DNA from 3 places in the Corynebacterium sp. USCH3 genome. Region 2 is predicted to be linked to each of the others. Evidence: predicted binding sites of a transcription regulator. Region 2 holds the regulator's gene; each other region holds the start of a gene.
What was found. Region 2 encodes LexA, which represses DNA repair genes until DNA is damaged. Its sites were predicted from a motif close to CGAACANNTGTTCG; they were not measured.
Positions count from the first base shown of each region.

Region 1: the regulator LexA is predicted to act here: its motif matches at 7,055-7,068, upstream of PQI66_RS03830 (HNH endonuclease signature motif containing protein).
Region 3: the regulator LexA is predicted to act here: its motif matches at 2,256-2,269, upstream of PQI66_RS02865 (HNH endonuclease signature motif containing protein).

Region 1 covers NZ_JAQPZT010000002.1:114,515-124,828, reverse strand. Annotated here, with positions in the region: gene ftsZ (cell division protein FtsZ) at 1-382, shown strand, start outside; gene pgeF (peptidoglycan editing factor PgeF) at 363-1,124, shown strand; gene PQI66_RS03855 (cell division protein SepF) at 1,194-1,802, shown strand; gene PQI66_RS03850 (YggT family protein) at 1,809-2,105, shown strand; gene PQI66_RS03845 (DivIVA domain-containing protein) at 2,298-3,314, shown strand; gene PQI66_RS03840 (hypothetical protein) at 3,354-3,512, shown strand; gene ileS (isoleucine--tRNA ligase) at 3,781-6,987, shown strand; gene PQI66_RS03830 (HNH endonuclease signature motif containing protein) at 7,146-8,450, shown strand; gene PQI66_RS03825 (DNA polymerase IV) at 8,486-9,847, shown strand; gene PQI66_RS03820 (asparaginase domain-containing protein) at 9,813-10,314, opposite strand, start outside.
Region 2 covers NZ_JAQPZT010000001.1:404,970-415,283, forward strand. Annotated here, with positions in the region: gene PQI66_RS01900 (hypothetical protein) at 1-658, opposite strand, end outside; gene hflX (GTPase HflX) at 716-2,158, shown strand; gene PQI66_RS01910 (uracil-xanthine permease family protein) at 2,169-3,521, shown strand; gene PQI66_RS01915 (HPr family phosphocarrier protein) at 3,545-3,814, opposite strand; gene PQI66_RS01920 (DeoR/GlpR family DNA-binding transcription regulator) at 3,976-4,764, opposite strand; gene ptsP (phosphoenolpyruvate--protein phosphotransferase) at 4,943-6,661, shown strand; gene lexA (transcriptional repressor LexA) at 6,730-7,476, opposite strand; gene PQI66_RS01935 (hypothetical protein) at 7,739-8,266, shown strand; gene nrdR (transcriptional regulator NrdR) at 8,348-8,809, shown strand; gene hrpA (ATP-dependent RNA helicase HrpA) at 8,811-10,314, opposite strand, start outside.
Region 3 covers NZ_JAQPZT010000001.1:604,294-614,607, reverse strand. Annotated here, with positions in the region: gene mgtE (magnesium transporter) at 1-215, opposite strand, end outside; gene PQI66_RS02885 (hypothetical protein) at 247-432, opposite strand; gene PQI66_RS02880 (YceI family protein) at 452-1,138, opposite strand; gene PQI66_RS02875 (hypothetical protein) at 1,173-1,532, opposite strand; gene PQI66_RS02870 (RNA polymerase-binding protein RbpA) at 1,671-2,042, shown strand; gene PQI66_RS02865 (HNH endonuclease signature motif containing protein) at 2,527-3,648, shown strand; gene PQI66_RS02860 (polyprenol monophosphomannose synthase) at 3,645-4,457, opposite strand; gene lnt (apolipoprotein N-acyltransferase) at 4,465-6,042, opposite strand; gene PQI66_RS02850 (FxsA family protein) at 6,039-6,524, opposite strand; gene PQI66_RS02845 (SDR family NAD(P)-dependent oxidoreductase) at 6,535-7,266, opposite strand; gene PQI66_RS02840 (M24 family metallopeptidase) at 7,263-8,375, opposite strand; gene PQI66_RS02835 (DEAD/DEAH box helicase) at 8,406-10,314, opposite strand, start outside.

The sequences.
Region 1 (10,314 bases), on a different contig from region 2:
CATCGACGACCAGCTCGGCGACGAGGTCCGGGTGACCGTCATCGCCACCGGTTTCGACGATTCGCCGAACGTCGTCGCGACGCCGCGTCGTGGTCAGCACCGCGCGCCGGAGACCGGTTCGGCCCCGGCACAGCAGCCGCAGCAGCCGCAGCAGACCTCGTCCGGGATCTTCAACGGCGACGAGGCCCCGGCGGCCCCGGCGGCACAGGAACCGGCGTCGTCGACCAGCTTCACCCGTCGTACCCGCTCCGGGGTGCCGGGTTCGTCCGAGAACACCAACTCCGCCGGACTGTTCACCTCCAACGGTGACCGGCGCGACTCCCGCCGTGACGACCGGCGTGACGAGGGGGATGACGACCTCGATGTCCCGACCTTCCTCTGAGACCGTCGACCACACCGCGCGTCGCGTCCGTAAGGTCGTGACCGACCGGAACGGTGGGACCTCGTCCGGCGACTTCTCGTCCTTCAACCTCGCCGACCACGTCGGCGACGACGCCTCCGACGTGGCCGCCAACCGTGTGCGGCTCGCGGAGCTGATCGGCGTGGCACCCGGGCGGATGGTCTACATGGAGCAGATCCACTCGCCGAACGTCACCGAGGTCACCGCCGAGTTGCTCGACGCGCTCGACGGCGGTCCGGTCGAGTTCACCGACGCCTTGGTGACCACGCAGCCGGGGGTGGCACTCGTCGTGCTCACCGCCGACTGCGTGCCGGTCCTGCTCTCCGACGAGGAGGCGGGGGTCGTCGCCGCGGTGCATGCCGGACGGATGGGTGCACGCAACGGTATCGTCCCGGCCACCGTCGCCGCGATGGTGGAACTCGGGGCCGTCCCCGCACGGATGCATGCGCTGCTCGGCGCCGCGGCCGCGGGTGAGGACTACGAGGTGCCCGAGGAGATGGCCAGGGACGTCGAGGAGCGGCTGCCCGGTTCCCGCACCACGACCGGCCGGGGGACACCTGGTCTGGACATCCGGGCCGGAATCACCCGACAGCTGCTCGGTGCGGGTGTCCGGTCGGTGGACGCGGACCCCCGGAGTACGGTCAGCGAGGACAACTTCTTCTCCTACCGGAGGGAAGGACGGACCGGCCGACAGGCGTCGGTGGTCTGGATCCCCGACGCCTGAGCGGAGTTCCCGGTATTTTTGACAGCAGATGACCCCGCAGGACACTTCCCAGAGAAAGCGAGACAGACCATGGCAGACGGTTTGGGTGAGAACATCAAGCGATTCTTCGGCTTCGGCGAGGTCGACAGTTTCGATGACCCCTACTACCGTGACGAGTTCGACGAGGACCGTGGCGGTTACCGTCAGTCGGACCGCTACCCGGACCGGGAGGAGGGACGGGACCGCGACTACGACCGGGACCGTCCTGAGCGCGACCGGTCCGACCGCCTTGAGCGTACGGAACGTGCCGAGCGGTCGGAGCGCGGTGAGCGTGGCGGCCGGTCCGAGTACGACTACCGGTCGGCCCGGCCGTCACGACGCGCCGACGCGGGGGCGGCTCCTGCCGCTCCGGTGCCGGCGTCTCCCGCCAGGGAGCCGCAGGTCGTCCGGCTCGCCCTGAGCTCGTTCCAGCAGTCCGGTGAACTGGCCACCGAGTTCAAGGCCGGGGACATCGTCGTCCTGAACCTCTCGGGTATGGAGAAGGCGGAGGCCAGCCGGGTGCTGGACTTCTCCGTCGGACTCGCGAAAGGGTTGGACGGCACGCTGAAGAAACTCGGTGGCATCCGGAACTTCGCGTTGATTCCGGCGTCCGTGACCCTTGACCAGAGCCAGCTCGACCAGTTGGTGGAGGACCAGTAAACAATCGTGGCTACCACTCTCTACATCCTCGCCCTGCTCCTGCGGGTCTACTGGTTCATCCTGCTGGCCCGGGTCATCATCGAGATGATCCGCTCGTTCTCGCGCCAGTGGCGCCCGTCCCGGCGCTTCGCCGTCATCGCGGAGCCGATCTTCGTCCTCACCGACGTGGTGGTCCGCCCGCTGCGCCGGGTGATCCCGCCGTTGCGTCTGGGCGGGGTGGCACTGGACGTGTCGGTGCTGGTGCTGTTCTTCGGGATCTCGATCCTCATCACGATCCTGACGGGTATCGCCGCCCAGGTATGACCGACTGTGCGGGTGTACTTCTGTCCCGACATTCTTGCAGGTGGGAAAAGCCCTGCTGTATAACTGACCTGAAAGACTGCACATGAGGTTGAACCTGAAGCCTCGTGGACGTGGTCGCTGATAAGATCGTGACCGACTCACTGTCCGGCCCACTCGGCCGGCGGAACATATCGACTGTGAAGGGAACTACCGATGCCGTTGACTCCCGCTGACGTTCATAACGTGGCATTCAGCAAGCCGCCGATCGGCAAGCGTGGCTACAACGAGGACGAGGTTGACCAGTTCCTCGATCTCGTCGAAGACACGCTGGCCGAGCTTCAGGACGAGAATGACGACCTGCGTGGCCAGGTGGGTTCCGGTGCCCCCGCCGCGGCTCCGGTCGCCGCGACCACGTCCGACGACTCCGCGGCCACCGCCGAACTCGCCGACGCCCGTGCGCGGGTCTCCGAGCTCGAGGCCGAGCTGGCCGAGGCCAAGGACGCGACCGCCGCCGCCGAGAAGCGTGCGGCCGCGGCAGAGGACAAGGCAGCCGCCGCCGAGAAGCGTGCCGACGCCGCCCAGAAGCAGGCCCAGCAGGCTCCGGCCGCCGCTGCCGCTCAGGCTCCCGCCGCCGAGCCGGCCGCGGAGTCCGGCTCGGCGAACGCCGACACCCACATGCAGGCCGCGCGTGTCCTGAGCATGGCCCAGGAGATGGCGGACCGGCTCACCGGCGACGCCAAGAGCGAGTCCCAGGCCATGCTGGACGAGGCACGCACCGAGGCGAACAAGACCGTCGACGACGCGAACGCCACGGCGACCTCGCAGCTGGCGGACGCCCAGAAGCGCTCCGAGAAGCAGCTGGCCGAGGCTGACCAGAAGGCGCGGAAGACCGTCGCCGAGGCACAGCAGAAGGCGGACACGCTGGTCGCCGACGCGACGCAGAAGTCCGAGACCCTGATCTCCGATGCGACGGCCCAGTCCGAGGCCCAGGTCCGTGCCGCCCAGGAGAAGGCCGACGCCCTGCAGCAGGACGCCGAGCGCAAGCACACCGAGATCATGACCACGGTGAAGAAGCAGCAGACTGCCCTGGAGAGCCGCATCGAGGAACTGCGCACCTACGAGCGGGAGTACCGTACCCGCCTGAAGACCTTCCTGGAGTCCCAGCTGGAGGAGCTCAACAGTCGCAGCACCGCGGCACCGAACTCCAACATCGACTTCGGCGAGAAGTAGGTCGACGGTCGACGACATGGATGACCGACGGCGGTAACGATGCTCGCACTGTCTCTCCTGATGTCCCTGCTGGGCTTCCTGGCCCTGCTCGTGGCCCTGTACGTGGGTTCGGTGCTGTGGGCATGGATCTGCATCGGTGTCGCTGCTGTCGGGATCGTCGTCTTCCTCGTCGACCTGTTTCTCCACCGGAGACGGTGAGGCGTATACTTCACCACTGACCGGCCCCGCACTGCCGTGCGGGGTTTTTCATATCGCACCGATCCGGCCATCACCGGGGAGCGATCCGGAAGAAAGGCCGTCCCTTCCCGGGGCGTCTGAGTAGAACCGGACGTGGTCGCGGCACGTCACAGCCGTAGGAACGAGCGGGATTCCCCCGGGGATCCAAGCGGGGTGGTACCGCGTCGCCGGCAGAGGCGACGTCCCCGCGGACCGTGAGACAAGCACACGACCTTACGAGGAGTCCGCGATGACCACCCCCGCCGGCGGAGCGTACCCGCACACCGACATGTCGGACGGCACCAGTTCGTTCCCGACGATGGAACGTTCCGTCCTCGACTACTGGAAGCAGGACGACACCTTCCAGGCGTCCCTCGACAACCGTGAGGGGGCACCGGAGTACATCTTCTACGACGGCCCGCCGTTCGCCAACGGTCTCCCGCACTACGGGCACCTGCTGACCGGGTACGTCAAGGACATCGTCCCGCGCTACAAGACCATGCGCGGCTACCGCGTGCCCCGCGTCTTCGGCTGGGACACCCACGGTCTGCCCGCGGAGCTCGAGGCGGAGAAGCAGCTCGGCATCACGGACAAGGGCGACATCGAGAAGATGGGTCTCGCGTCGTTCAACGAGTACTGCGCGACGTCGGTGCTGCGCTACACCGACGAATGGAAGGAGTACGTCACCCGGCAGGCGCGCTGGGTCGACTTCGACAACGGTTACAAGACGATGGACCTGTCGTACATGGAGTCGGTGATCTGGGCGTTCAAGACCCTGTACGACAAGGGCCTGATCTACCAGGGTTTCCGTGTGCTGCCGTACTCCTGGGCGGAGCACACTCCGCTGTCGAACCAGGAGACCCGCCTGGACGACTCCTACAAGATGCGTCAGGACCCCACCCTGACGGTGACGTTCCCGGTGACCGGCGCGCACCCCGGCACTGCCGCGGTGGACACGCTCGCGGCCCACCCGGAACTCGCCGGTGCGTCGGCGCTCGCGTGGACGACGACGCCCTGGACCCTGCCGTCCAACCTCGCGCTGGCGGTCAATCCGTCGGTCGTGTACGTCCTTGTCGCGGTCGGCGTCGACGGAGCGGCGGCGGTCGCCGGGCAGAGCGTCCTGCTTGCCAAGGACCTGATGTCCGCCTACTCCACCGAATTGGGCGACGCTGCGGAGATCGTGGCGGAGTTCACCGGTGACCAGCTGGTCGGGCTGACCTATGAGCCGGTGTTCGACTACTTCGCCGACCGCGTCGGGCTGGGGGAGAAGCGGCCGTTCCGTGTCCTTGCCGCCGACTACGTCACCACCGAGGACGGCACCGGCGTCGTCCACCAGGCCCCGGCCTTCGGTGAGGACGACATGGCGACCTGCAATGCGGCAGGCATCGACACCGTGGTGCCGGTGGACATGGACGGCACGTTCACCTCCCTGGTGCCCGACTACGAGGGGCAGCTGGTCTTCGACGCGAACAAGGACATCATCCGCGACCTCAAGGCCGCCGGGCGTGTCGTGCGCCACCAGACGATCGAGCACTCGTACCCGCACTCCTGGCGCTCCGGTGAGCCGTTGATCTACATGGCGTTGCCCAGCTGGTTCGTCTCCGTGCAGACGTTCCGTGACCGGATGGTGGAGCTCAACCACGAGCAGATCGAGTGGATCCCGGAGCACATCCGCGACGGTCAGTTCGGCAAGTGGCTCGAGGGTGCCCGTGACTGGAACATCTCCCGCTCGCGGTACTGGGGCTCGCCGATCCCGGTGTGGGTCTCCGATGACGACGCGTACCCCCGGGTCGACGTCTACGGTTCCCTGGATGAGCTGGAGGCGGACTTCGGCGTGCGTCCGGAGTCGCTGCACCGTCCCTACATCGACGAGCTGACCCGCCCGAACCCGGACGATCCGACGGGGAAGTCCACGATGCGGCGCGTGCCGGATGTGCTGGACGTGTGGTTCGATTCCGGTTCGATGCCGTTCGCGCAGGTGCACTACCCGTTCGAGAACAAGGAGTGGTTCGACACCCATTCCCCGGCGGACTTCATCGTGGAGTACATCGGTCAGACCCGCGGCTGGTTCTACCTGCTGCACGTGCTGTCCACCGCCCTGTTCGACCGCCCGGCGTTCACCAAGGTCGTCTCCCACGGCATCGTCCTCGGCGACGACGGACTGAAGATGTCGAAGTCCAAGGGGAACTATCCGGACGTCAACGAGGTCTTCGACCGTGACGGGTCGGACGCGATGCGGTGGTTCCTCATGAGTTCGCCGATCCTGCGGGGCGGCAACCTCATCGTCACGGAGCAGGGTATCCGTGAGGGTGTGCGCCAGGCGATGCTGCCGATGTGGAACGCCTACTCGTTCCTGCGCCTGTACGCCCACACCCCGGCCCGGCGGGACACCACGTCGACGAATGTCCTGGACCGGTACATCCTGGCCAAGCTGCACGACACGGTGTCCGCGGTGACCGGGGCGCTGGACGCCACCGACATCGCCACCGCCACCGACGAGATCCGGCAGTTCTGCGACGTGCTGACCAACTGGTACGTCCGGCGGTCCCGTGACCGGTTCTGGGCGGGTGACTCCGGCGAGAACGGGCACCCGGAGGCCTTCAACACGCTGTACACCGTCCTGGAGACGTTGTGCCGGATCGCGGCCCCGTTGCTGCCGATGACGACCGAGGTGATCTGGCGGGGTCTGACCGGGGAGCGCTCGGTGCACCTCACCGACTGGCCCTCGGCGGACGACCTCCCCGCGGACGATGCCCTGGTCGCGTCGATGGACGCGGTGCGCGGGGTGTGCTCGGCGACGTCGTCGTTGCGCAAGTCCCATAAGCTGCGTAACCGTCTGCCGTTGCCCGGCCTCACGGTGGCGCTGCCCGATTCCGGGACGCTGGAGGACTTCGCGTCGATCATCCGGGACGAGGTCAACGTCAAGGACGTGACACTGACTGACGACGTGTCGTCCGTGGGACGCTTTGACGTGGTGGTCAACGCCCGCGCGGCAGGCCCGCGTCTGGGCAGGGACGTCCAGAAGGTGATCAAGGCGGTCAAGACGGGTGACTACACCGTGGCCGAGGACGGGACGGTCACTGCCGGCGGGATCGGACTGATCGACGGGGAGTACAACCGGAAGCTCGTGGCGGTCGACCCGGAGAACACCGCCGAAATCCCCGGCGGGGACGGACTCGTGGTCCTCGACACCACCGTGACCCCGGAACTCGAGGCCGAGGGCTGGGCGGCGGACCGTGTCCGGGGCGTACAGGACGCGAGGAAGGCCTCCGGTTTCGATGTCTCGGACCGTATCTCGCTGACCCTGTCGGTGCCTGAAGCCAGGAAGGCCTGGGCCGAGGAACACGCCGGGACGATCGCCGGTGAAGTGCTGGCGACGTCGGTGTCGGTGGTCGTCGGTGAGACTCTGACCCATGATGTCGGGGACGGGGTGACGGCGGACCTCGCGCAGGTGTAGCCGCTCACCGGAGGTTCCGCCGCCCCGGGTGACCGTGTCACCCGGGGCTTTCCCAGCCCTTGATAATCGAACAGAAGTTCGGTAACATCGTGCATGGACAGGGTGACATCCGGGCGAGCGAGGGGCGTGGCATGGTGCAGGGTGGAGCGGATCTCAGCGTGATCGAACGTGACTACGAGGAGCTGTGTTTCGAGTGTGATGTCGAGTACGTCGAGGAGAACCTGGACGAGCCGTGCTGGGCGGTCAGTGCCCAGGAGGTTATGTTCAGCGCAAAACGTGAGATCAACCTCCTCGAACTCGATATCGCGAGAGAAGCTGCCCCACTGCCCGGCATGGAGGTGGCCAGGCACGTGAGGGCGTTGTCGGTGGGGCTGGGGGTCTCGAAGGGCCGGGCGTTGGCCTACTGCGACATCGGCACGATGGCCGGGCGGATGGTCGGACTACGTCGGTGTCTGCAGGGCGGGGCCTTCTCCTTCGAACACCTGCGCGCACTCGCGGATGCTGTCGCCGCCGTCGACGACCAGCACCTGGAGGCGGTGGAACGGGGCCTGGTGGATCTGCTGACACCGACGATGCCTCGTCAGGCGGTCCCCGGTGTGGTCACTCTCCGCCGAATGGCGCAGCAGGTGGTCGCAGAGATTCAACCGTCGGCGAGGCCGCTTGACCCTGAAGGCCGGGGTGAGCCGCCGCCTCCGCACCACCAGCTCGACTTCTCGGTGGACACCAGGGCGGACGCGGCGACGACCCTGCATGTCACGTTGCCGGTCGACGAGGGGCTTGGACTGGTCCGCATCATCGACGCGGTCGCGGCTGCCCGGAACTGTAGCCGGACCAGGGCTCTCGTCGACCTGGTGCACGGGCGGGCGGGGGATGTGTCGGTGACGTTGAACTGCTACCGCAACCTCGACAGCGGTCGCATGCACCTGGAAAGCACATGGTTGCACGAGGTGGCCACGGAGCGGTGGATGGCACGGGTCACAGAATTGTGTGTGGCCGGCCACAGTGAGGTGTCGGGGTACTCACCGTCGGAGCATCAACGGGCCACCGTCGCGGGCAGGGACGGCACCTGCCGGTTCCCCGGCTGTGACCGCTCCGCCGCGACGGCGCAGGTCGACCACGTCGCGCGGTGGGTTGACGCCGGTGAGGACGGTGAGGAGGCAGGCGGTAAGACGGCGACCTGGGCGATGCACTCGTTGTGCCCCGGTTGCCACGGGATGAAGACGCGGGGACTGCACGACGTCACGCTGAATCCCGACGGTTCCGACTGGTGGTCCAGCGTCGAGGACGGGCACCTCTACGTCTCGACCCCCACCGGTCCGTTGGCGGACGCCGTCCTGGACTTCGATACCCGTCTGCACCGGAAGGTCAGGACCCTGGCCAGCCACAACGAAGCAAGGCTGCGGTGGCTCGGCGATATCAGGGATGCGGCGCAGAGTGCGGCGGACGAGCTGGTGCCTTTTTGAGGGCACCGGATCTCATCCTGCCTAGAATCAGGGACATGAACACCACGCAGCGTTGGGTGGTCCACCTCGACATGGATGCGTTCTACGCCTCGGTCGAGCAGCTCACCAGGCCCACGCTCGCCGGACGACCGGTACTGGTCGGGGGTGCGTCCGGACGCGGCGTGGTGGCGGGGGCGTCGTACGAGTCCCGGGTGTACGGAGCCCGGTCCGCCATGCCGATGCAGCAGGCGGTCCGGTTGTGCCGGGGTAGGGCGGTCGTGGTGACCCCCAGGTTCGCGGTGTACTCCGCCGTGTCCACGCAGGTTTTCGACCTGCTCGGCCGGGAGGGGGACACCATCGAGCAGTTGAGCGTGGACGAAGGGTTCGTTGAACCGGAGTCCCTGGTCGGACGGAGTAGCGCGGAGGTCCGGCAGTGGGCACGTGATCTGCAGACGCTCGTCGACGACGAGGTCGGCCTGCCGTGTTCCATCGGCGTGGCCTCCACGAAACTTGACGCGAAGATGGCGTCCGACCTTGCTAAACCGCACGGCGTGACGGTGGTCGACAGGGCCCGTCGGCTCGAGGTCTTCGCGCCACGGCCGGTCGGTGAGTTGTGGGGCATCGGTCCGGTGGCCCAGAACAAACTCGCCGAGGTGGGCGTCACGACGATCGGTGCCTTCGTGGAGATGGACGACGTCGACGTCAAAGGGCTCCTCGGCTCTGTCGGCCTGCAGGTCCAGGCGTTCGCCCGCGGGCAGGACTCACGTCCTGTCGCGCCCCGAGCCCGTGCGAAGCAGGTGTCTGCGGAGCACACGCTCGACAAGGATGCGGCGACGACGGTCGACGTGGACCCCGTCCTGGTCCGGGCGGCCACCGCTGCACGGCGCCGTCTGCTCGGGGACGGACGTGCGGCGCGGACAGTCACGGTGAAGACCCGCACCGCCGATTTCAAGGCCCACACCCGGTCGACGACCCTGGCCACCCCGACCGATGACCTCGACGAGATCATCGCCGCGGCGCGGTCCGTCGTCCCCCGGCCGGAGGTGTCGGGCGCGGTGCGGCTGGTCGGGGTGAGCCTGTCTGGGCTCACCGAGGAGCGTCAGGCGGTCCTCTTCCCCGAGCCTGGCCTGTCCGACGGCCAGTCCGTGGAGGTGCCCGGCCCTGTACATGCCCCTGAACATGCCCCTGAGCCGGAAGCGGCGGCGGTGGAGTCGCCGGAGGGCCCGCCCCGTGCATCCTGGCGCCCGACCGTGGACGTCCACCACGCCGACTACGGGCACGGCTGGGTGCAGGGCACCGGCGCCGGGGTCGTCAGTGTGCGCTTCGAGACCCGGTCCACTGGCCCGGGGAAGGCACGGTCGCTGGACGTCGACGACCCGGATCTCAGCCCTGCGGACCCCCTGGACAGCCTCCGGTAGCTTGTCCTGCGCGGTGCACCGCCAGTTCACACAGCAGTTCCATCCGCGCCTGGGCGGCGGTGAGCTGTCCGGCGGACCGCACCCCGGCCCGCGCCAGGCTACGGCCGCCACCGGCGCCGCCGTACACCAGCTGGACCCCACCGGCGGCGACCCGACTGGCGACGACCACGGGGATCCCCTCAGCCAGTGCGACGCTGATCCCTTCGGCGTGCACACCGACGTTTCCCGAACCGAAGGCGGCGACCACGATCCCGTCGGCGCCGGTGCGCACCGCCGACTCGACGAGGGTGGGCTCCGACCCCTGGCAGGCGGCGACGATGTCGACCCGGAGACCGTCCAACGGTGCCGGGTGTGTGCCGTGCGTACCGGGGACAGCCGGACGGGGCAGGGGCGGGGTGTCGAAGGCGGCGTCGGCGGAGGTGTGGATCTTGCGCACACCGTAGGCCGGCAGAGTCCGTCCGCCGAAA
Region 2 (10,314 bases):
CCAGGTCGTCGCCACCGGCGTCGGGGAGGACGACAGAGAAGCTGAAGGGGGCGTTGACGGTGCACACCCAGAACGGCTGCCCGGTCAGGGCGGCGGTCCGGCGCTCTGCCGCGGTGATCTCCACGGCGACGGTGGCGGTGGCGTGGGGGGCGACCGCGCCGGAATTGAGGTCGGTCAGACCGGTGGACTCCACGGAACCGACCCGCAGGACACCGGCCCGGGCCGCGTCGTCCCGGGAGCGGTGGACCGCCACGTCGGCGGCGAGTGCGCTGACCTGCACCGGCTGATACGTCAGCGTTCCCTCGTCCGCCAACAGCGGGCCCTGCGCCACCGTTGCGGTGAGGGACGCGATGACCGGAGCACCTTCCGCGCGGATCTGCAGCATCGGCGAATCTGCGACGATGTCGAGCACCCCGACGATGTCGTCGACCATACTGAGGTGGGCGGAGGTCTCGGGCCCCCCACTGAAACTGGCGAACGACCCGTAGGGCGGCACCGCGAGAATGACCAGACGGGCACCGCTGGGGTCGTCGTACTGCAGTACCTGCCCGTCACGGACCTCGCCGGTGACCCGGAGCGCCCCTGTCCCGTATGCCGCTTCGAGGGCGTCCTGCCAGCGGGTGAAGTCCAACCCCACACTCTTCAGTTCCGGAATCATGGGAGCGACTCTACTCCGTGGCGCCGACTCGTGGAAAGATGGAGGGCAATGACAAGCATGAACCAGAACCCTGATGAGATCGGCGCGGAGACCACGGTCGGAGAGCTGGACCTCGAACAGCGGTCCAGTCTCCGCAGGCTCAGCCGCGGGACCAACGTCCACTCCACGGAACAGGACGACGGCTACGACGTCGAGTACCGCAAGCTCCGCCTCGAGAAGGTCGTTCTCGTCGGTGTGTGGACCGAAGGAAGCCTCGAACAGATCGAGGCACGGCTGGCCGAGCTGTCCGCACTGGCGGAGACCGCCGGTTCGGAGATCGCCGACATGCTCTACCAGCGCCGCGACAAACCTGACGCCGGCACGTACATTGGCTCCGGAAAGGTCGAGGAACTCCGCCAGATCGTCGTCGAGACCAACGCGGACACGGTCGTCGCCGACGGTGAGCTCAGCCCGGGGCAGATGATCGCACTGGAGAAGGCCCTCGACGTCAAGGTCATCGACCGCACGATGCTGATCCTCGACATCTTCGCCCAGCACGCCAAGTCCAAGGAAGGTAAGGCCCAGGTCGCACTGGCGCAGCTTGAGTACCTCATCACCCGGGTCCGCGGATGGGGTGGTGCCCTGTCCCGCCAGGCGGGAGGCCGGGCGGGGTCCAACGGGGGTGTGGGCCTCCGCGGTCCGGGTGAAACCAAGATCGAGGCGGACCGTCGGCGTCTGCGCAGCGAGATGGCGCGGCTACGTCGGGAGATCCAGGGGATGAAGAAGTCCCGTGACATCAAACGGGGCCGTCGGGATGCGTCCGCCATCGCCAAAGTCGCGATCGCCGGCTACACCAACGCAGGGAAGTCATCCCTGCTCAATGCACTGACAGGTGCCGGTGTCCTCGTCGAGGACGCGTTGTTCGCGACCCTCGACCCCACCACCCGACGTGCGGAGCTGGCCGACGGCCGCGCCGTCGTCTTCTCCGACACGGTCGGCTTCATCCGGTTCCTTCCGACGCAGCTGGTCGAGGCGTTCCGGTCCACCCTGGAGGAGGTCATGGCCGCCGATGTCGTCCTTCACGTGGTGGACGGGTCTGACCCGTTCCCGATGGAGCAGATCGCGGCGGTGAACAAGGTCATCGGTGAGATCGCCGAGGAGACCGGGGAAGCGGCCCCGCCGGAGATCCTCGTGATCAACAAGGTCGACGACGCCGACCCGCTCGTCCTCGCCGAACTGCGCAGCAGACTGGACGACGTGTTGTTCGTGTCTGCGGCCACGGGCGAGGGGATCCCGGCCCTGGAGAGCAGACTGGAACTCTTCCTCAACGCCCTCGACGACCATGTCGTGCTCCAGGTCCCTTTCGACCGTGGTGACGTGGTAGCACGGCTCCACGAGTACGGCACCGTGCTGAGTCAGGAGTACACCGAGGACGGCACACGGGTCGAGGTCCGGTTGCCCGGTGTGATCGCTGCGGAGCTGTCCGACCTGAGAATCGCGGCGGACGGGGAGACAGAATAAGCTCGTCCGAATGGACGAGATCAACAGGACAACCGACGAGGCCGCCGGAGGTGCCCCCCGCGGGGCCGTCTTCGGATGGACACTGCACGGCGACGGCCGGAACATCCGCCCCGGTGCCGTCGTCGCACCGGAGGAGCGGCTCACGTGGCCACGGACGGTGGGCATCGGCATGCAGCACGTCATCGCGATGTTCGGGGCGACGTTGCTCGTCCCCGCACTCACCGGCTTCCCGGTGAACACCACACTGTTGTTCTCCGGGGTGGGGACGATGCTCTTCCTGCTGATCACCCGCAACCGTGTCCCGTCCTACCTGGGCAGTTCCTTCGCGTTCATCGCTCCGCTGACGGCGACGCAGGCGGAGGGGTTCCCGGCACAGCTCGGCGGCGTGCTCGTCGCCGGACTCGTGCTGATACTGGTCGGGATACTGGTGAAGGCGGCCGGGCGACGCGTCCTGGACGCCGTCATGCCCCCGGCGGTGACCGGAGCGATCGTCGCCCTGATCGGGCTGAACCTCGCTCCGGCCGCGACGTCGAACTTCGCTGACCAGCCGATGGTGGCGGCGGTGACGATGTGTGCCGTGCTCGTCGTCACCGTCGCCGGGCGGGGGATGGTCGGACGCCTCGGAATCCTGATCGGCGTCGTCATCGGGTGGGTGTTCGCGGTCGTCACCGGGAACATCGCCGAGGACGCGGGTGGGGTGATCGGTGCGGCCGCGTGGTTCGGCCTGCCGGACTTCCACACGCCGGAGTTCCATGCCGGTGCCGTCCTGCTCACGCTGCCCGTGGTGGTGGTGCTCATCGCCGAAAACGTCGGGCACGTCAAGGCGGTCGCCGGAATGACGAAACGTGACCTCGACGACCAGGCTGGACCCGCACTCATCGGTGACGGACTCGCGACGACGCTGGCCGGTGGTTTCGGTGGGTCGGGCACCACCACGTACGCGGAGAACATCGGGGTCATGGCGGCGACCAAGGTCTACTCGACCGCCGCCTACTGGGTCGCGGCGCTGACAGCGATCATCCTCGCCTTCGTCCCGAAGTTCGGGGCCGTGATCAACACGATCCCGGCGGGAGTGCTGGGAGGGGCGACGATGGTGCTCTACGGGATGATCGGGCTGCTGGGAATCCGGATCTGGCAGGACAACAAGGTCAACCTGACCAACCCCGTCAACCTGTCAGCCGCGGCGGTGGCGTTGACGGCTGGAATCGGCAACCTCACGTTGCAGATCGGGTCACTGGAGCTGGAGGGTATCGCCTGGGGGTCTGTGGGTATCATCATCGGCTACCCGGCCCTGAGGTGGTTGTTCGAAAACCTGGGGGAGGGACGGGACCGCTCGGTGCGGGACTACGACCTGCCAGCCTGAGGTCGGGGCCCTCCCCGCGGTCCCTACTCCTCGTCGAGGTTCTTGGTGATCAGGGCCGCGATGGCCTCGACGGCGTCGGCGTTGTCCGAGGAGACGGTGACCTCGTCGCCGTGTTCGGCGCCCAACGCCATGATCATCAGGGAGGACGAGGCGTCCGACGGCTCGTCGTCGTCCTCACCGGGCAGCGAGAGCAGGATCTCGTCGTCGTAGTTGGCCGCTGCCTCCGCGATGATGGTGGCGGGACGGGCGTGCAGGCCCACGGTGGAGCCGACGGTGACAGTGGTGGAGGCCATGGTTCTCAGGTCCTTTTCGGTTCGTCGAGTGTTGTCGTATGTTGGCGTGACTTGTCGGAGAAACCGGGGTGCCCGCCTTCTGCCGGCAGCCCGTTCCTTCCCACACAGCGTAGCTGAACCGAGAGGGTCCGTGCCGCAGACGAGGCCGACGGAAACCGGCCTCAGGCCGTCACCACGGTCACGTCCTCGGCGGTGAAGGCCTCGAGGTACTGGCGGGGGGCAGCGTCGTCGGTCACGAGCACGTCGATCTCGGCGACATTGGCGAAACTGACGAGGTAGTCCCGGCCGAACTTGGTCGAGTCACACATGGCGACGACGCGGTGTGAGTTGGCGATCATCGCACGTTTCACCGCGGCCTCCTCGGCGTCGGCGGTGGACAGTCCATGGTCCATCGACAAGGCGTTGGTTCCGATGAAGGCGATGTCGGCGCGGTGCACCCCGATGGTGCGCAGCGCGATGTCACCGACGACCGCCTGCGTGATGGGGCGAATGTGACCACCGATGAGCTGTACGTCGGACAGTCCCGCCGCCGAGAGCCGGACAGCCAGGGGGAGGAAGTTCGTCAACACCGTCAGTCCCCGGTACGGGTTGTCGTCGGGCCTGCCCGCTTCGGCGATGGCGTGCGCGAGCATCGCGGTCGTTGTCCCGGCGTCGAAAAACACCGTGCCGGTACGCGGAAGCAGTTCGGAGGCGGCCCTGCCGATCCGGATCTTCGCTTCGGTCGATGTCGTGCTGCGGAGCTCGATCGGCGTCTCGCGGGTCTGGAAGGTGTTGGTCGGTACGGCCCCGCCGTGCACCCGGTGCAGCGCTCCGTCATTGTCGAGCACGGTGAGGTCCCGACGAATGGTCTCGGGGGTGACGGTGAATCGTTCTGCGAGCTCGACCACGGTGACGCGCCCGTTGACCGCGGTCAGCGAGGCGATCTGGCGACGACGTTCCTCAGAGTTCATGTCCTGCATTCTATGGGGTCGGTGTGGTTCCGGGTCCGATTCGGGGGTGAGTGGCGCCGTCGCCCTGACCCCGGCCGGGGCCGAGGCCGGGCGCGGAAAGGGTAGTGTAGGCGGCAACCTTTTTCCGTCCACCGATGTCTTTTCAGATGTTCTGAATACTTGTGGGAGACCAGACACTATGGCAGACACGAATTCCTCCGCCCCCGCGACCGACGGCGGGCCCGTTGTGCTGAAGGGAAAGTCGGTCGTCCCGGGCACCGTCTTCGCTCCGGTGACCTGGGTGACGGACCGCCCTGAGCTCCCAGGTCCGGACAAGACGGTCGCCGAGGGAGAGCGCGAGGCAGAGTTCGCGGCGTTCACACAGGCGGTCGACACCGTCGCCGACCGGCTCAGCGGCCGGGCCACCACGGTCGAGGGCAATGCACGTCAGGTGCTTGAGGCGACGGTCGCCATCGCCCGTGACCGGGCCTGGGCCAAGAAGGTCCGCAAGTCGGTCAACGCGGGGCAGACGAACCTCTACGCGGTCAAACAGGCCACCGACGACTTCGTCGAGATGTTCCTCAAGGCTGGCGGGGTGATGGCGGAACGTGTCACCGACCTCATGGACGTCCGTGACCGCGTCATCGCCGAGCTGCGTGGTGAACCTGAGCCGGGCATTCCCGACGTCGACTCGCCTCACGTCCTCTTCGCCGATGACCTGGCACCGGCGGACACAGCGACGCTGGACCCCGAGCTGATCATCGCCGTGGTCACTGAGAAGGGCGGGGCGACCAGCCATACCGCGATCATCGCCCGTCAGCTCGACATCCCCTGTGTCGTCGCGGTTGGGACGCAGTTGCGCAGCATCCCGGCGGACACCGAGGTCCTGATTGACGCAGCCTCCGGCACGGTGGAGACGGGGGTCGATCCCTCGGATGTCGACCGGAGGGTCACGGCGGCCGCGGAACTGGCATCGAAGGTCCGCGGCTGGCACGGCCCCGCAGAGACCCGGGACGGGCACCGCGTCCAGCTGCTCGCCAACGTGCAGGACGGTGCGGCGGCGCGCCAGGCGGCGGAATCGGTCGCTGAAGGTATCGGCCTCTTCCGGACCGAGCTCGGTTTTCTCAGCGAGACCACCGAACCCTCGGTGGAGGAGCAGGCGGAGCGCTACGCAGAGGTGCTGAGCGCCTTCCCGGAGGGAAAGGTCGTGGTCCGTACCCTTGATGCGGGGTCCGACAAGCCGGTGCCCTACGTGATGGCGGAGACGGAGGAGAATCCTGCGCTGGGCGTGCGCGGGCTCCGGATCGCCCGGACTAACCAGGAACTCCTGGAGCGTCAGCTCGACGGTATCGCCTTGGCTCTGAAGAAGTCGGGGCGTGACCAGTCGACGGCACAGACCTGGGTCATGGCGCCGATGGTGGCGACTGTCTACGAGGCGCAGTGGTTCGCTGAACTGTGTCACGAGCGGGGGCTCGTCGCCGGGGCGATGATCGAGGTCCCCGCCGCGGCGCTGATGGCCGACAAGATGATGCCGTACCTGGACTTCGTGTCCATCGGCACGAACGACCTTACCCAGTACACGATGGCTGCCGACCGAATGTCGGCCTCTCTCGCACATCTCACGGACCCCTGGCAACCTGCGGTTCTGCGACTGGTGCACACCACCTGCCGTGCCGGCGCGGTCACCAGGACAGCGGTCGGCGTCTGCGGTGAGGCGGCGGCTGATCCCCTGCTGGCCTGTGTGCTGGCAGGACTCGGAGTGACGTCGCTGTCGGCCGCTCCTCCGGCACTGGCCGCAGTCGGAGCTCAGTTGGGTGAGGTTGATTTCGCGGTCTGCCGTGAAATGGCTGCGGCCGCACTTGACGCAGACGGAGCAGAGGAGGCGAAGGCGGCTGCGGCCGCCGTTCTCGGACTCTAGTACCACCCCGGGGCAACAAACACGACCGCACGAGTCGCCCGGGGCGACGGAGGGCGCCGGGACTGCGGTCAGATCTTGCGGAGTACGGCGACGACCCGGCCGAGGATGTCGGCGTTATCGCCCGGGATGGGTTCGAACAGGTCATTGTGGGGGAGGAGCCAGACCCCCGAACCGTCCTTCTGGAACTCCTTGACCGTCGCTTCCCCGTCGATCATCGCCGCGACGAAGTCGCCGAGCTCGGCGACTTTCTGTGAGCGCACGGCCACCCAGTCGCCGTTGAAGATACCTGCGTCCCGCATCGACTCACCGACCACCTGGAGGAGGAACAGCTCACCTCCGCCGACCAGTTCCTGCGGCAGCGGGAAATGCGCTTCCACGTGCTCTTCAGCCAGGATCGGGGATCCTGCGGCGATCTGACCGACCACGGGGACGAACGAGGGGGACGGCATGCCCGCCGGGCCCGGGGCGGCAGGCTTCGGCCCGGGACGGGTCGGGGTGTCGTCATCGAAGTCCCTGATGTCGACGGCACGTGGCTTGTTGTCCTCGCGCCGGAGATACCCTTTCCTCTCGAGTTCCCGCAGGTGGTAGGACACCGACGACGTGGAGTTGAGCCCCACCGCGTCGCAGATCTCGCGGATGCTCGGCGGGTAGCCGCGGAACCTTGTGGCGTCCTTGATCACGTCCATGATCCGGCGCTGCCGCTCCGAGAGCTTCTCCCTGCCCTTGTCGTCTCCCGATGCGCTGCTGGTGGAGGGGGAGGACCGCTTCCGGCCTCCCGGCGCCGCCCCGCTGGAGGAATTCTGTTTCTCTGACATCTGACCCACTCCTGGTCTTGTTGTACCGGTCGTAGTTTCGACCCTACATCACCGGACCGACATCGTTCATCAAGGTGTTCGATAACGCCGAGGTTTTTGTGGACAACATCGAACACCCGTGCTAGCGTCGGCAGCATCAAGAGTTGTTCGAACACACGGACGAAGATTGCGGCTACGGTGAGCGACGGTGTCCGGCCGCGCTGCTGTCATGGTCCTATCATATTCCGCGAATCAGGTTCACTACCACGGAAAGAGGGTTGTCATGAGCACTACGTCGGTCCGGCGCCGGAGCGTCGTCCATCGTCCCGTCTACCGCCGTCCGCAGTGGTCGGCCGTCGACGAGGCCAGTCGATCGAACACCTGGGGCCACGGCGCCACACGTCACCCGTCCGCCGTCCAGGTCGCCCGGCGTGCCCACTCCCAGGGTCGTGAGGAACGTCCGTTCGAGTCTGTCCCGCGGAGGCTCCGGATGCGCAGACGGATGTCCTCTGTCGTCGGTTCGCCCGGTGTCACGCTGCTGTCACTGGCGTCGCTGGTTCTCATGCTCGCCGCATCCCCGGCACTCACCGATCACGCCGTTGAACCGGTGACACCGAGTGGGACGGCGACGGTGACGGTGGACGACAGCGCCACCCTCGCCGACATCGCCCGGCAGCATGTTCCCGGCGCTTCGGTCGGTGACGCGGTGGCACGTATTGCGTCGCTCAACGATGTCACCGGGATCGGTGATGCGAGCGGACGGCCCTCGGGCGTGCCGTCGACCCGCGATGTCGTGGTTCCGGTGTACTGACCGGACAGTCATCGAGATGTGGCGCAACGGGTAGCATACGGGGCCGTAGTGTTTCGTCGACCGTCCCGAAGGAAGTCCCCTGTGCTCTGTCCCGCCTGCCGTTCCGAAGACTCCCGGGTCGTGGATTCACGTACGGTGGAATCCGGTTCCGCCATCCGACGACGTCGCGAGTGTGTTTCCTGCAAGACCAGGTTCACCACCCTCGAGCGGTCGGTGCTTCTGGTCACCAAGCGAAGCGGGGTGACCGAGGAATTCCGTCGGGACAAGGTCATCCGGGGTGTGGGGCGGGCGTGTCAGGGCCTCGAGGTCTCCACCGACGACCTCAAGATCCTCGCTCATGACGTTGAGCAGTCGCTGCGGGCTTCCCATGGTTCCCAGGTCGCCGCAGACGACATCGGACTGGCCATCCTCGAGCCACTCCGTAACCTCAATGAGGTGGCCTACCTGAGGTTCGCCTCCGTGTACAAGTCGTTCCGGTCCACGGAGGATTTCGAACGGGAGATCCGCGACCTCCGGGACCACCGGGGGAGCACGGCCGACTGAGTCAGCGGATCTTCGCCAGTGCCTTCGTCACGCGCGCTGCACTGGCAGGGCGGGACGTCCCGAGATGTTGGGCGTAGAGGGATACCCGAAGCTCTTCGACCAACCACTGGACGTCCTTGAACTGGGGGGACGCCGCCCGGCTCGCCGGCAGACGTTGCCTGGTCCGTTCGATGGCCTCCGTGCATTCCCTGACCTGGTCGTCGAGAGCCGCCTCCCGGTCCGGATCCGACTCCATCATCGACAGGCGGGATTTCATCGCCTCGACGTAACGCGGGATGTGACGCAGGTGCTCGACCCCGTTCTTCGCCACGCTGTGGGGCCCGAGGAAGAAGTCCAGTTGCCGCCTCATGTCCACGATGCCCTCGCCGTCCCAGGAGTCCAGCTCCTGCGACATATCCGACACCGCCAACGCCGCTGGAGCGACCGCAACCATCACCTGGCGGACGAGGCCCGGGCCACGTTCTCTGGCGGCTTCCACGGCTTCCTCACAGCGCTGCGGGTTCCGGATGACCGGCCCGTACCGTTGCAGGAGTTCCCGACAGGCCAGTACCCGGCTGTCGTCGACGAGCGCATCCGGCCCGCCGTGCGGATAGGTGTCCACCGCGACTCGTTGACGGAGTGGAAGGCCCTTCACCATCTGCTTGGCAGAGACCTGGCAGGCCGACACCATCATGTCCAGCACCGTCGAGAACTGCTGCCCCGCGGCGGCCTGCGCCGTGGGGAACGCCTTGAGGAGCACTCCGCCGCCACTGCCCGTGCCGGGGGTGACCAGCGCGGGGTAGGCTGAGGTCGTCTGTCCGTCGACGACGGTCTCCACCGATTCCGGGATCACGCCGATGCCGTCCACAGTCCAGCTGTCTGCCCGGGCGAGAACCCCCGCGTCGCCGGCCGGACGAGCAGTCTTTGACGACGCCCGCGTTGTGCTCCGGTGTGCTGCGGAATCGAGGGGACTTGGCTTCCCCTCTGCAGGCTGTCGGGACGACCTGGCTGTCGCGGAGGCGATGGACTGGGTGATCTCACCGGACAGCGACTCCTGCAATTCGCTGAGGTCCTTGGACGTCGCGATGATCTTGCCCCGTCGGTCCACCGCCGCGTAGGACATGCGTAGATGGGAGGGCACCCGGCCCCAGTCGAAGTCTGAGGCACTGATACCTGTTCCACCGAGCGACCGGAGGGCGTCGGCGAGGGCCTGGTCCACCGGCCCGTCGTAGGCGGTCATACGCTCCAGCGCGGCGCGCGCGAACTGTCCGGCAGGTACGACCGACGTCCTCAGCGGCTTCGGTAATGTCCTGATCAAGGCGACACACAGCTCCTCGCGCATGCCCGACACCAGCCATTGGGTGTCTGCGTCAGTCACGCTTGCCAGCAGGGGAAGCGGGACGCGCATGGTGATGCCGTCGGCGGGGTCACCGGGGCGGAAGACGTACGTCAGCTCGAACTCCATGGAACCTTGACGCCAGGAGTCCGGGAATTCCCGTGCTTCGGCCGCTCCGCCGTGAGAGCCG
Region 3 (10,314 bases), 200 kb from region 2:
AGGCCGGTCAACAGCTCTGCCTGGTGGACGACGTCCAGATACTCGAACACCTGGATGGCGCGGTCCTTGTCGAGGAGCCGGAACATCACCGCCTGCTCGTCGCTTCCCCGTCGGGACATTTCGTCGGCGACGGCAACGGTCGAGAGGCCGTTGAGCTCGGCCTGCAGAGCGGCCACGTCCTGGCGTTCCAGAAGGCCGGTGATGTCGTGTCCCACGGGGACCTCCTGAGATCTGTGACGGTGACTGCTATGTACGGTACCGCTCGTCCCGGTACAGTTTCAGCAACTGCCAGGACGTGACGCCGATGAAGAGTACACAGACGGCGGCGAAGATGTACCCGAGGGTCCCGCCGGTGAACGCCATGAAGGCGGTGGCCGCGATCAGTGCGGCGAGCCGGATCCACCGGGTGAAGACCATGACGTCTCTGTCCATGGTGATGTCCTCTCGAAGGTCAGCTCTGGAGGCCGAAGACCAGCAGCAGGTCCACGGTGCCCTCGTCGGCGATCTGTGACGCGACGAACTCCGGGGTGACGATACCGAAGTCTTCCCGCTTGACCGGTACCTGGCCTTCCACGATGACGTTCTCCCCTGTCCTGAGCACCCTCAGGTCGGTGGACACCTCGTTGGTCTGGCCGTGCATGGTGAGTTCGCCCGTCACGGTTACCGTGTCGACACTACCGTCCTCGGGGAGGGACGACAGGTCCACGGGGTCGGTGATACTGAAGACGGCGTCGGGGTACCGGTCTGTGTGCAGGATGTTGTCCCGCACGTGGATGTCGCGCTTCTCGATGTCAGACTCGATGCTGGCGACATCGACGGTGACCCGGCCCTCCTCCAGGATTCCGTCCGTCACCACGAGTGAACCGTGGACGGAGGATGTCCTGCCTGAGGTTGACTTCTCCTGACCTGGCAACACCTCGTCGAACGTGTAGCCCGCTTCGGTGGAGTTCTCCCCCGCTCCGGCGACAATGTCCCAGTGGCCGTCCAGCCCCACCGAGGCAGGCTCACCGCTTCCGTCGGCGATGGATGCGGTCTGCAGGCCCTCACTGGTGAGAAGTCTGTACACCGGGGGGCCGACGATGGCGATGGCCAGAGCGACGACCGCGACAACTACCAGCGTGACAATACCTTTCCGCATGTCTGTCCATGCTAGCCGTCTGTCGCCCGCAGCCCTATTCGCTTCTCCCCCGGACCCCCTCCGCATCCCGGGCGAGGGTGACCAGCTCCTGGCAGAGTTCGAGGACGCTGTCCGTCGGTTCGCCGTCGGACACCGCCGCGTGAATGTCCTCGGCGGCGCACCGGACCTCGAAGAGTCGGTCGGTGAGTTCATCCGCTGTGGCCCTGGGCAGGATCACCGAGTCTGCGGGGATGGTCGTGTCCTTCAACGACTGGCGTTGTTCGTAGGCTCGCTGGCGGCAGGACTGGCTGCAGTAGCGGCGCCGGCGCCCGGGTCCCTCCTGGATGATCTCACGGTTGCACCATTCGCACCGCTGGGGTGAGGACCGGTGGGTGTCAGGGGCGTGATCGCTCATGTCGTCCATCATTGCACCTCTGCTGTAGAGTGATGTGGTTGAGCTTTGTGGTGTCGCCCGGGAATTATCCGGGCGTCTCGTCCGTTGTACCGGAGGAATGATCCACCACGTCCGCATGATGAGAAGGGTGATGCACCGATGGCAGATCGCGTACTGCGTGGCAGTCGTATGGGAGCGGTGTCCTACGAGACCGACCGTGACCACGACCTGGCTCCCCGCCAGATGACCAAATACCAGACTGAGTCCGGTGAGATCTTCGAGGTAGCCTTCGCCAATGACGCGGAGATCCCCAGCGAGTGGATGTGCAAGAACGGCCAGCTCGGCCAGCTCATTGAAGGCGTCGGGCAGGACGCCAAGCCGCAGAAGCCGGCACGTACCCACTGGGACATGCTGCGTGAGCGCCGCTCGCTCGAGGAACTGGACGTGCTTCTCGAGGAGCGCATCGAACTGCTGCGCAAGCGTCGTCGCACCGCGATGAAGCTGATGAAGGAGCAGGCGGCGAACTCCTGAGTCCTTCGGCGATGACCTGGTAGAAGCCCTCTGGCAGTGCCGGAGGGTTTCTATTTTTCTTTCTTTCGATTCGATCATAAGTTCGATGCTTGTTTAGTTGCATCATTCTGTGTCCGCATGGTTCGGTAGTATGTTCGACATGGATGACACCGCGTCACAGCCTGCTCCCCCACCTCCCGAGCACGACCCTCCACAGGCGAGGCCGGGGCACCCCGATCTCGTGTTTGTTTCCGGAATCCTCATTGACTGGGGTGAGCTGTACGAACCCTCGTTCACGTTCCGACAGTGGTCGATCGAGACGTCGACGGACACTGCCGCCGTCGCAGTCAGAAGGATGAACCGTGCGATGATCGAGATCGCCGTCCAGTGCGTTCCTCAGGGCGCCGTCGATGTTGTGGCCCATCACGCGCGCCTTCAGTCCAGGCTGTCGCTGACGCGGTGCAGGGCTGAAACCTACACGGACATCGGGTTACTGTGCGCCCGCATGCCCCGGCTCAAGGCTCACCTGCTCCGGGGGATGCTGAGCTTCGACCATCTCCGGGTATTGGCGCGTAGCGCAGACGGTATCCGGCCTGACGACACCGACGCAGCGGAGGAGGCCCTGATTACCGTCCTCACTCCCCGACGGGACAGGCAGGTGATGCCGGGGCCGCGCGCGATGGTGAAGAAGATTCTCAAGGCGATGCACAGGATCGATGAACTCGCGCGTCCCGTCGACCACACGGATCCTGAACCACCACCCGTCAGTTGTGCGGAGATGATAGGAACGACGGGGTCGGCCCTGACCTCCGACGCTGTCGGGCCACCCGCCGGTGTCGATCCCCGCGACTGTGGTACACCCACCCGACGCGTCAGTGTCGACACCTATGACCCCTGCGCCACCGTAGTCACCGCAACGCTCCCGCCTGAGGAAGCTGAGGAGGTCGTCGCCGTCCTCGACGCGGTCTGCCGTGAAATGTCCTGTTCACGCGCAGACGGCCTGCTTCATCTGGTCCGCGGTACCGCCGATGTCAGCGTGACCCTGAACATCTACCGCGAGATCAACAGCAAGGTTGCTGCGACATCAGGCGGGCACTGGCTCGACGCCGTCGCGACCGACGCATTCATGGAGCGCGTCACCCACCTCCGGATTCCCGGCCACGAAGCCACGGACACCTATACACCCACCAGGAGGATGGTGGAGTTCCTGGAAGGCGTGTACACCAGTTGTACCTTCCCCGGGTGCGAGGTACCCGCAGCGAAATGCGATATCGACCACGTGCGTCGCTACAACCACGGGGATCCGGACTCCGGCGGGCCGACCGACACCGGGAACCTCCATCCCCTGTGCCGTTCCCACCATCTCCTCAAGACACTCGGCTGGGTCGACGCCACCAAGGCCGGTGACGGCTCGGTGATGTGGTCGAGCGTCGACGACGGGCACACCTATGTCACCGAACCGACGGGGCCTCTCGCCGGATTCGCGAGAACCAGCTTTGCCACCCTGGCGAGCAGGCGCTACAGGACGGTACGGGAGCACAATGAGAGACGAAAGGCAGTACGTGCATCCCAGCAGGCGGTACTCACCGCGGCACGCAGAGCGAGCACGGAAGAGGTGCCGTTCTAGCGACCGATCTTCTGCCTGACCGAATCCCTGCCCAACCGCCAGAACGCCCCGGCAAGAGTGCTGATCTGGGCGGCACGGTGGCGGATCCCCCACGCCGTCACGACCATCAGACTGTCCTTGACGAAACTGCCCGCCAGCTTGGACTCCCCGATCTCCCGCTCGGTGAAGGTGATCGGTACCTCGTCGACGGCGAAACCGCCCTGGACCGCCCGGAAGGCGAGGTCGACCTGGAAGATGTAACCGGCGTTCGACAACTCGTCGAGGTCCAGCGACTCCACCAGCGACCGGCGGTAGGCGCGGTAACCGGCGGTCATGTCGGAGAGCCCGCCGCCGAGGGCGATGGAGATGTAGATGTTCCCCGCCTTGGACAGGAACCACCGGTTCCACGGCCAGTTGACGACCTTTCCGCCGGGAACGTAACGCGACCCGACGACGAGATCCGACCCTGCGTCGACCTGCTCCAGCAACCGGTCCAGCTGCTCCGGGGCATGGGAACCGTCGGCGTCCATCTCGCACAGCACCTGGTAGTCATGCTCGAGCCCCCACCGGAAGCCGGCGACATAGGCACCGCACAGGCCGCCCTTCCCCTCACGGTGGAGGACGTTGATGTGCCCGTCGCCGGCGGCGAGTTCGTCGGCGAGTTCTCCGGTGCCGTCCGGACTGTTGTCGTCGACGATGAGGATGTCCACGCGGTCAGGCTCTGCCGCACGGAGGCGACCCACGATGAGCGGGAGATTCTCCAACTCCTCGTAGGTCGGGATGATGACCAGGGTGCGGTCACTGGGGTTCGTCGAATGTCCCGTAGCCAACCTCTGCCTACCTCTTCTTCTGCCGGAAATTCTTCTGCCGGAAACCTGTATAAAGCACGAATGCTACGCCAACGGCGGCGAGGATCCACTCTCCGACGGGGCCGATGCGTGCCGACAACGTCTCAGTATCGCGCACCGGAACGTCCTCCTGCAAAAGACCCGCACGGGAAATCTCCGTCCGGTCCATCACAGCGCCCTCCGGTGACACGATCGCCGAGACCCCTGAGGTCGCAGCGACAATAACGGACCGGTCGTACTCGATCGCCCGCATCCGGCTGATCGCCAGCTGCTGGAACGTCATGTCGGTGAACCCGAAGGTCGCGTTGTTCGTCGGACTGGCGAAGAGCGTGGCCCCGGCGCGCACCGCATCACGGAACGCGCCGTCGAAGCTCACCTCGTAGCAGGTCGCCACACCGACCCGCACGCCGTCCATGTCCACCACGCCGTCGCCGTCGCCGGGCTTGAAGTCACCCGCCATGTCCACGTACGGGCTGACGTGGCGCAACAGGTCACGGTAGGGCATGTACTCGCCGAAGGGCTGGAGGAACTTCTTCACGTGCTGGTCGCCGGCACCGGTCTCGGGATCCCACACCACGGCGGTGTTCCGGGACCCTTCCTCGTCGCGGGTGAGTGTCCCCACCAGCAGGGGTGCCCCGACGGCCTTCGCGGCGGCGCTGATCTGCTCGGCGGCGCTCTCGTTGACGAAGGGGTTGATGTCCGAGGCGTTCTCCGGCCAGATCACCAGGTCCGGGCGCGGTCGCTCCCCCCGGTCGATCTCCTCGGCGAGTGCGAAGGTCTGCGTGAGGTGGTTGTTCAGTACGGCGCTGCGCTGGGAGTTGAAGTCCAGCCCGAGCCGTGGAACGTTGCCCTGTACGGCGACGACGTTGAGGGTCTCGTCGACGTCACCTCCCCACGAGGTCGGGACAGCGCCCAGGACGAGTCCACCGCCCACGGTCACGGCCACGGCGGAGGCCGTGGTGACGTAGCGGCGGCGCGTCAGCAGCGCGAGCGCCACACCGGTGAGTACCACCGCGAAGGTGACCAGGGCAGGCCCGGCCACCGTCGACCACTCTGCCAGCGGCCCGGTGATCTGGCCCCACGCGACCCGGGCCCATCCGAATCCACCGAAGGGCCATGAGGCGCGGAGCCACTCCGTGGCCACGAACCAGGCAGGCACCGTCACGAGCAGAAGGGCCGATCGGCCGTGACGTTTACGGCCGCCCCTGTCCCACGCCCGTGCCACGACGCAGATCAGTCCCAGGCCCAGCCCGAAGAGCAGGCTGTAAAGGGATTCGAGGAGGGACAGCCCGATCCACGCGATGGCACCGACGTACTCGCCGACCCAGGGCAACAGGAACAGGAAGCACACCAGGCCCTGGACCCAGCTGAGCCACATCACCCACCGTCGGACGTTACGGGGCCCGGTCGCGTCCGTGGGAGCGCCTGACACCGCGCGGTCCACCGCGATGAAGAAGAGCGCGAAGCCCAGTGGGGCCGCCCACCACAGACCGGTGGGCTGGTAGGAGGCGAACTGGGCCACCCCGGCGGCCGCTGCAGCGGCCGTCAGCAGGAGGAAACGGATCACGCCCTGTCGTCCCTGCTGTCATCCCTGTCGTCGAACTCGTCGGTGCGGTGGTCGATGACCTCGCCCCATCCGTCCACGTCCCGGGTCTGCGGCATGCTCACACCGGAGACGGTCGTGAAGGACGCGCCGCCGAAACTGGTGATCCTGCGGCGCAGCGCGCCGCCCAGCCCGCGACGCACCAGCGAGCGGGTCGGCGGCAGGAGCAGGACGATGCCGAGCACGGCGGTGACCAGTCCGGGCAGGGCGACGAGGACGGCACCGACGGCGCTCAACGCGGCGTCGGCGGTGAGCCGGCCCGGGTGTGCCCGGTCGGTCATCGACCGCCGGACAAGTTCACGGAACTGCCACCCGGCGAGCAGCATGCCGCCGATGAACGTCGCCAGGACCAGCAGGACCGTCCACCCGAACCCGATCCACTTCCCGACCAGGAAGAACACGAGGATTTCGGCGACGATGTACAGCAGGGGCAGCAGTCTGGGCATACTCCCCACCCTACCGCGGTGCCCGTCGCCACAGTGCTCTCGGGACCAGCGGCATGATCCGGGCCAGGACGGCGAGTTTCCGGGGGACCCACACGTCGCTCCGTCGCGAGGCCAGTGCGGTCACCGTGGCGTCAGCGACGACGTCCGGCGTCACCGACATCGGCGCCGGGTCCATCCCCTCGGTCATGCGTCCGATGACGAATCCGGGACGGACCACCGTCAGCCGGACCCCGGTGCCGCGCAGCGCGTCCTGCATGCCCTGGCAGAATCCGTCGAGGCCGGCCTTCGCCGAGCCGTAGACGTAGTTCGGTCGACGGACCCGTGCACCGGCGATCGAGGAGAAGGCGACGAGGTCACCTCGTCCGCGTGCCGCCATCCGCGTGGACAGTTCGGTGAGCAGGACGGCCTGGGCGGTGAAGTCGGTGTGCAGGATACGTTCGACCTCTCCCCCGTCGTGCTCGGCGAGGTCCTGGTCGCCGAGGACCCCGAAGGTCGCGACCGCGGTGTCGATCGGACCGGACGCCTCGATGGTGTCGATGACGCCTGCCTGACCGGTGCAGTCGGAGGCGTCGAAGTGGACGGTCTCCACCCGGGTTGCCCCGGCCTCCTGACATGCGGTCACCAGGTCCGCGAGGGCGTCGGGGCGTCGTGCGGCCAGGACGATGTCGTTGCCGGCGGCGAGCCGGGTGATGATCTCCGCTCCGATCTCGCTGGTGGCACCGAACAGTGCGATGCGTGTCATGCGGGCACCTCTGACGTGCCGACGGCGGTGAGGTCGTGCGTCGTGGTGTTGAGCGGTGTGCAGCCGTCGGCGGTGAGGACCACGATGTCCTCGATCCGCGCACCCCACCGGCCGGGGACGTAGATCCCGGGTTCGACGGAGAAAGCCATCCCCTCGGTCAGCACGGTGTCGTTCCCGGCGATGATGAACGGTTCCTCGTGGCCGGAGACACCGATGCCGTGACCGGTGCGGTGGGTGAAGTAGTCGCCGTACCCGGCGGCGTCGATGATCTCGCGGACCACGCTGTCGAGTTCGGCGGCGGTGACACCGGGCCGCGCGGCGGCCACTCCCGCGTCCTGCGCGTGCTGCAGGACGCGGTAGGCCTCCTGCTGCTCCTCGGAGGCGGCACCGAGCACGTAGGTGCGGGTGCAGTCGGAGTGGTAGCCGGAGTCGAGGGTGCCGCCGATGTCGACGACGACCACGTCCCCCTCACCCAGGACGCGGTCGGAGTAGCTGTGGTGCGGGTCGGCCCCGTGCGGTCCGGAACCGACGATGACGAAGTCCACGGCGACGTGCTCGGCGAGGATCAGGGTGGTGAGCTCGGCGGCGACCTCGCGCTCGGTGCGTCCCGCCCGCAGCAGGCCCGGAACCTGCCGGTGGACGGCGTCGATGGCGTGGCCCGCGCGGGCGAGTTCGGCGATCTCGACGTCGTCCTTGACCATGAACACGTCACGCAGCACCGTGGTGGCGTTGCGGGTCCGCACTCCCCTGCCCTGGAGGGTGAGCAGGTGGTCGGCGGTCATGGTGCCGGAGACCGCGACGGTGGCACCGTCCGGCAGGCCGAGCAACTCCACGGGATCCTCCCCGTCGTTCCACGGCACGACCTCGACCCCGGCCTCCCCCGCCACGCCGTCACGGAGGGCGGCGGCGTCCACGCCGGGGACGACGATTCTACGCGACGACGGGCCGACCACCAGCGCGGCGAAACGTTCGTGGGTCTCGATGTCGGAGTCGAGGAGGAACCGCAGGTCCGGGCCGGGGGTCAGCACCGCCGCGGCGAGACCCTGCTCGTCGAGGAGCCGTGCGACGGCGTCGAGACGGGCGGTGTAGGTGGGGACAGGAAAGCTCATGGGAAGCCAGTGTAGGCCAGAGCCGGTCCCCTACGCGCCCAGTTCCACCACGCCCCGCCGGATCGCCGGTACAGCCTTCCTGGCGGAGGCCTTCACGGAGGACGAGTACCCGGTGTGACGGATCTGCTCCAGCAGGTCGATGACCCGGTTGCACCAACGCACGAAATCACCGGCGCTCAACGTCGCCCCGGACGCTTCCGCGGCACGCAGGCAGTAGTCCAGGGGTGCGCCGGCAGCCCACTGGTGCACCGCCGTGGCGAAGCCCATGTCCGGGTCACGGGTCAGCGGCAGCCGGTGCCGGGACTCGTCGGAGACGAGCTCGCCGTGGATGCGGAAGACCGCGCTCACCGCGTCGGCCAGTGCTTCCGTGGGGACACCGTCCTCGTGACGGCCCTCGCTCTCCCGCCGGTTCTCGAAGACGCAGGTGGATACCACGGCGGCGAGCTCGGCGGGATCGAGGTCGTCCCACACACCGCGACGCAGGCACTGGGCGACGAGGAGATCCGCCTCATGGTGGACCTGGGCGAGTCGCCGCCCCTCCGCGGTGACGCGGGTGCCGGTGCGGTCGGCGGACGGGGCCGCCTCGTCCCGCTCCACGTAGTCGAGCTCACCGAGGAGGTCGAGGATACGGTCGAAGGTCCGTGACAGTGACTCGGTCTCCGGGGCGACGACCTCCAACTCGCGTTCGAGGGTACGTCGGGCCGCGACGACCCGCTCCGCCGGGCGTACCAGGTCCTCACGCTCGGCCAGCAGGTGGACGGGATGCACGTGTACCTTGTCGCGGAGTTCGGCGGCCTTTCGGGAGCCGCTCTTCGCCTTCGGCTTGAGGACGCGTGGCCGGTCGACCTTCTGCCGACGCAGGTTGGACGCCACGGCGCGGGCGTTGCGCTTCGGACTGCGCTGGACGCCCTTGTGCAGCGACATGTGCCCCAGGGGGACGGGGACGTTGCCGAACGTCTCGGCACTCACCGGGCCGCACCACCCGTCCTCGGTGATGATCCAGGGGCGGGGACGGCGGTGGTCGGAGTCGCTGCGGGCCACGGTGGCGAGTTGCGGATGCCGACCGGTCGGCAACGCGATGATGTCGCCGACGGACAGGCTGGACAGCAGCCGGGCGGTCTCGGCCTGCCGGTCGGAGGCGGAGTCCTTCTTCGCCCGACGTTCCTCCAGGGTGAGGTCCCGGCGGAGTCCGGCGTACTCGATGGCGTCCTCGGCGCTGACCTTCGCCCCCCGGAGCGAGGACAAGGCCTTCGACAGGTCCCGTTCCAGGCTGGCGAGGTCGCGTCGGCGCCGGCTCGCCCGCTCCGCCTGTTCCACCACCGTGGACGCCGCCTGGTACTGGGCGAACGAGCGGTCGAGCAGACGGTGGGACTCGGTGTAGCCCTTCGTGGAGATCAGGTTGACCGCCATGTTGTACCCCGGGCGGAACGTGGAGTCCAGGGGGTAGGTGCGGGTCTGGGCGAGGTTGGCCACCGCGTACGGGTCGATGCCCTTGGACCACAGCACCAGTGCGTGGCCTTCGGTGTCGATGCCCCGGCGGCCGGCGCGTCCGGTGAGCTGGGTGTACTGACCCGGTGTGAGGTCCACGTGGGCCTCGCCGTTGAATTTGATGAGCTTCTCGAGCACCACGGTGCGCGCGGGCATGTTGATGCCCAGTGCGAGGGTCTCGGTCGCGAAGCAGACCTTCAGCAGGCTGCGGGAGAACAGGTCCTCGACGATGTGCCGGAACGCGGGGAGCATCCCGGCATGGTGCGCCCCGTAGCCGTTGCCCAGGGCCCGGCGCCACTGGCGGAACCCGAGCACCCCGAGATCCTCGGACGGGATGCCGTCGACGCCCCTGTCGACGGTGGCGAGGATCTCGTCGCGTTCGGTGTCGGTGGTCAGACGTACACGGTCGACGAGCAGCTGACGGACCGCACCGTCGCAGCCGGCGCGGGAG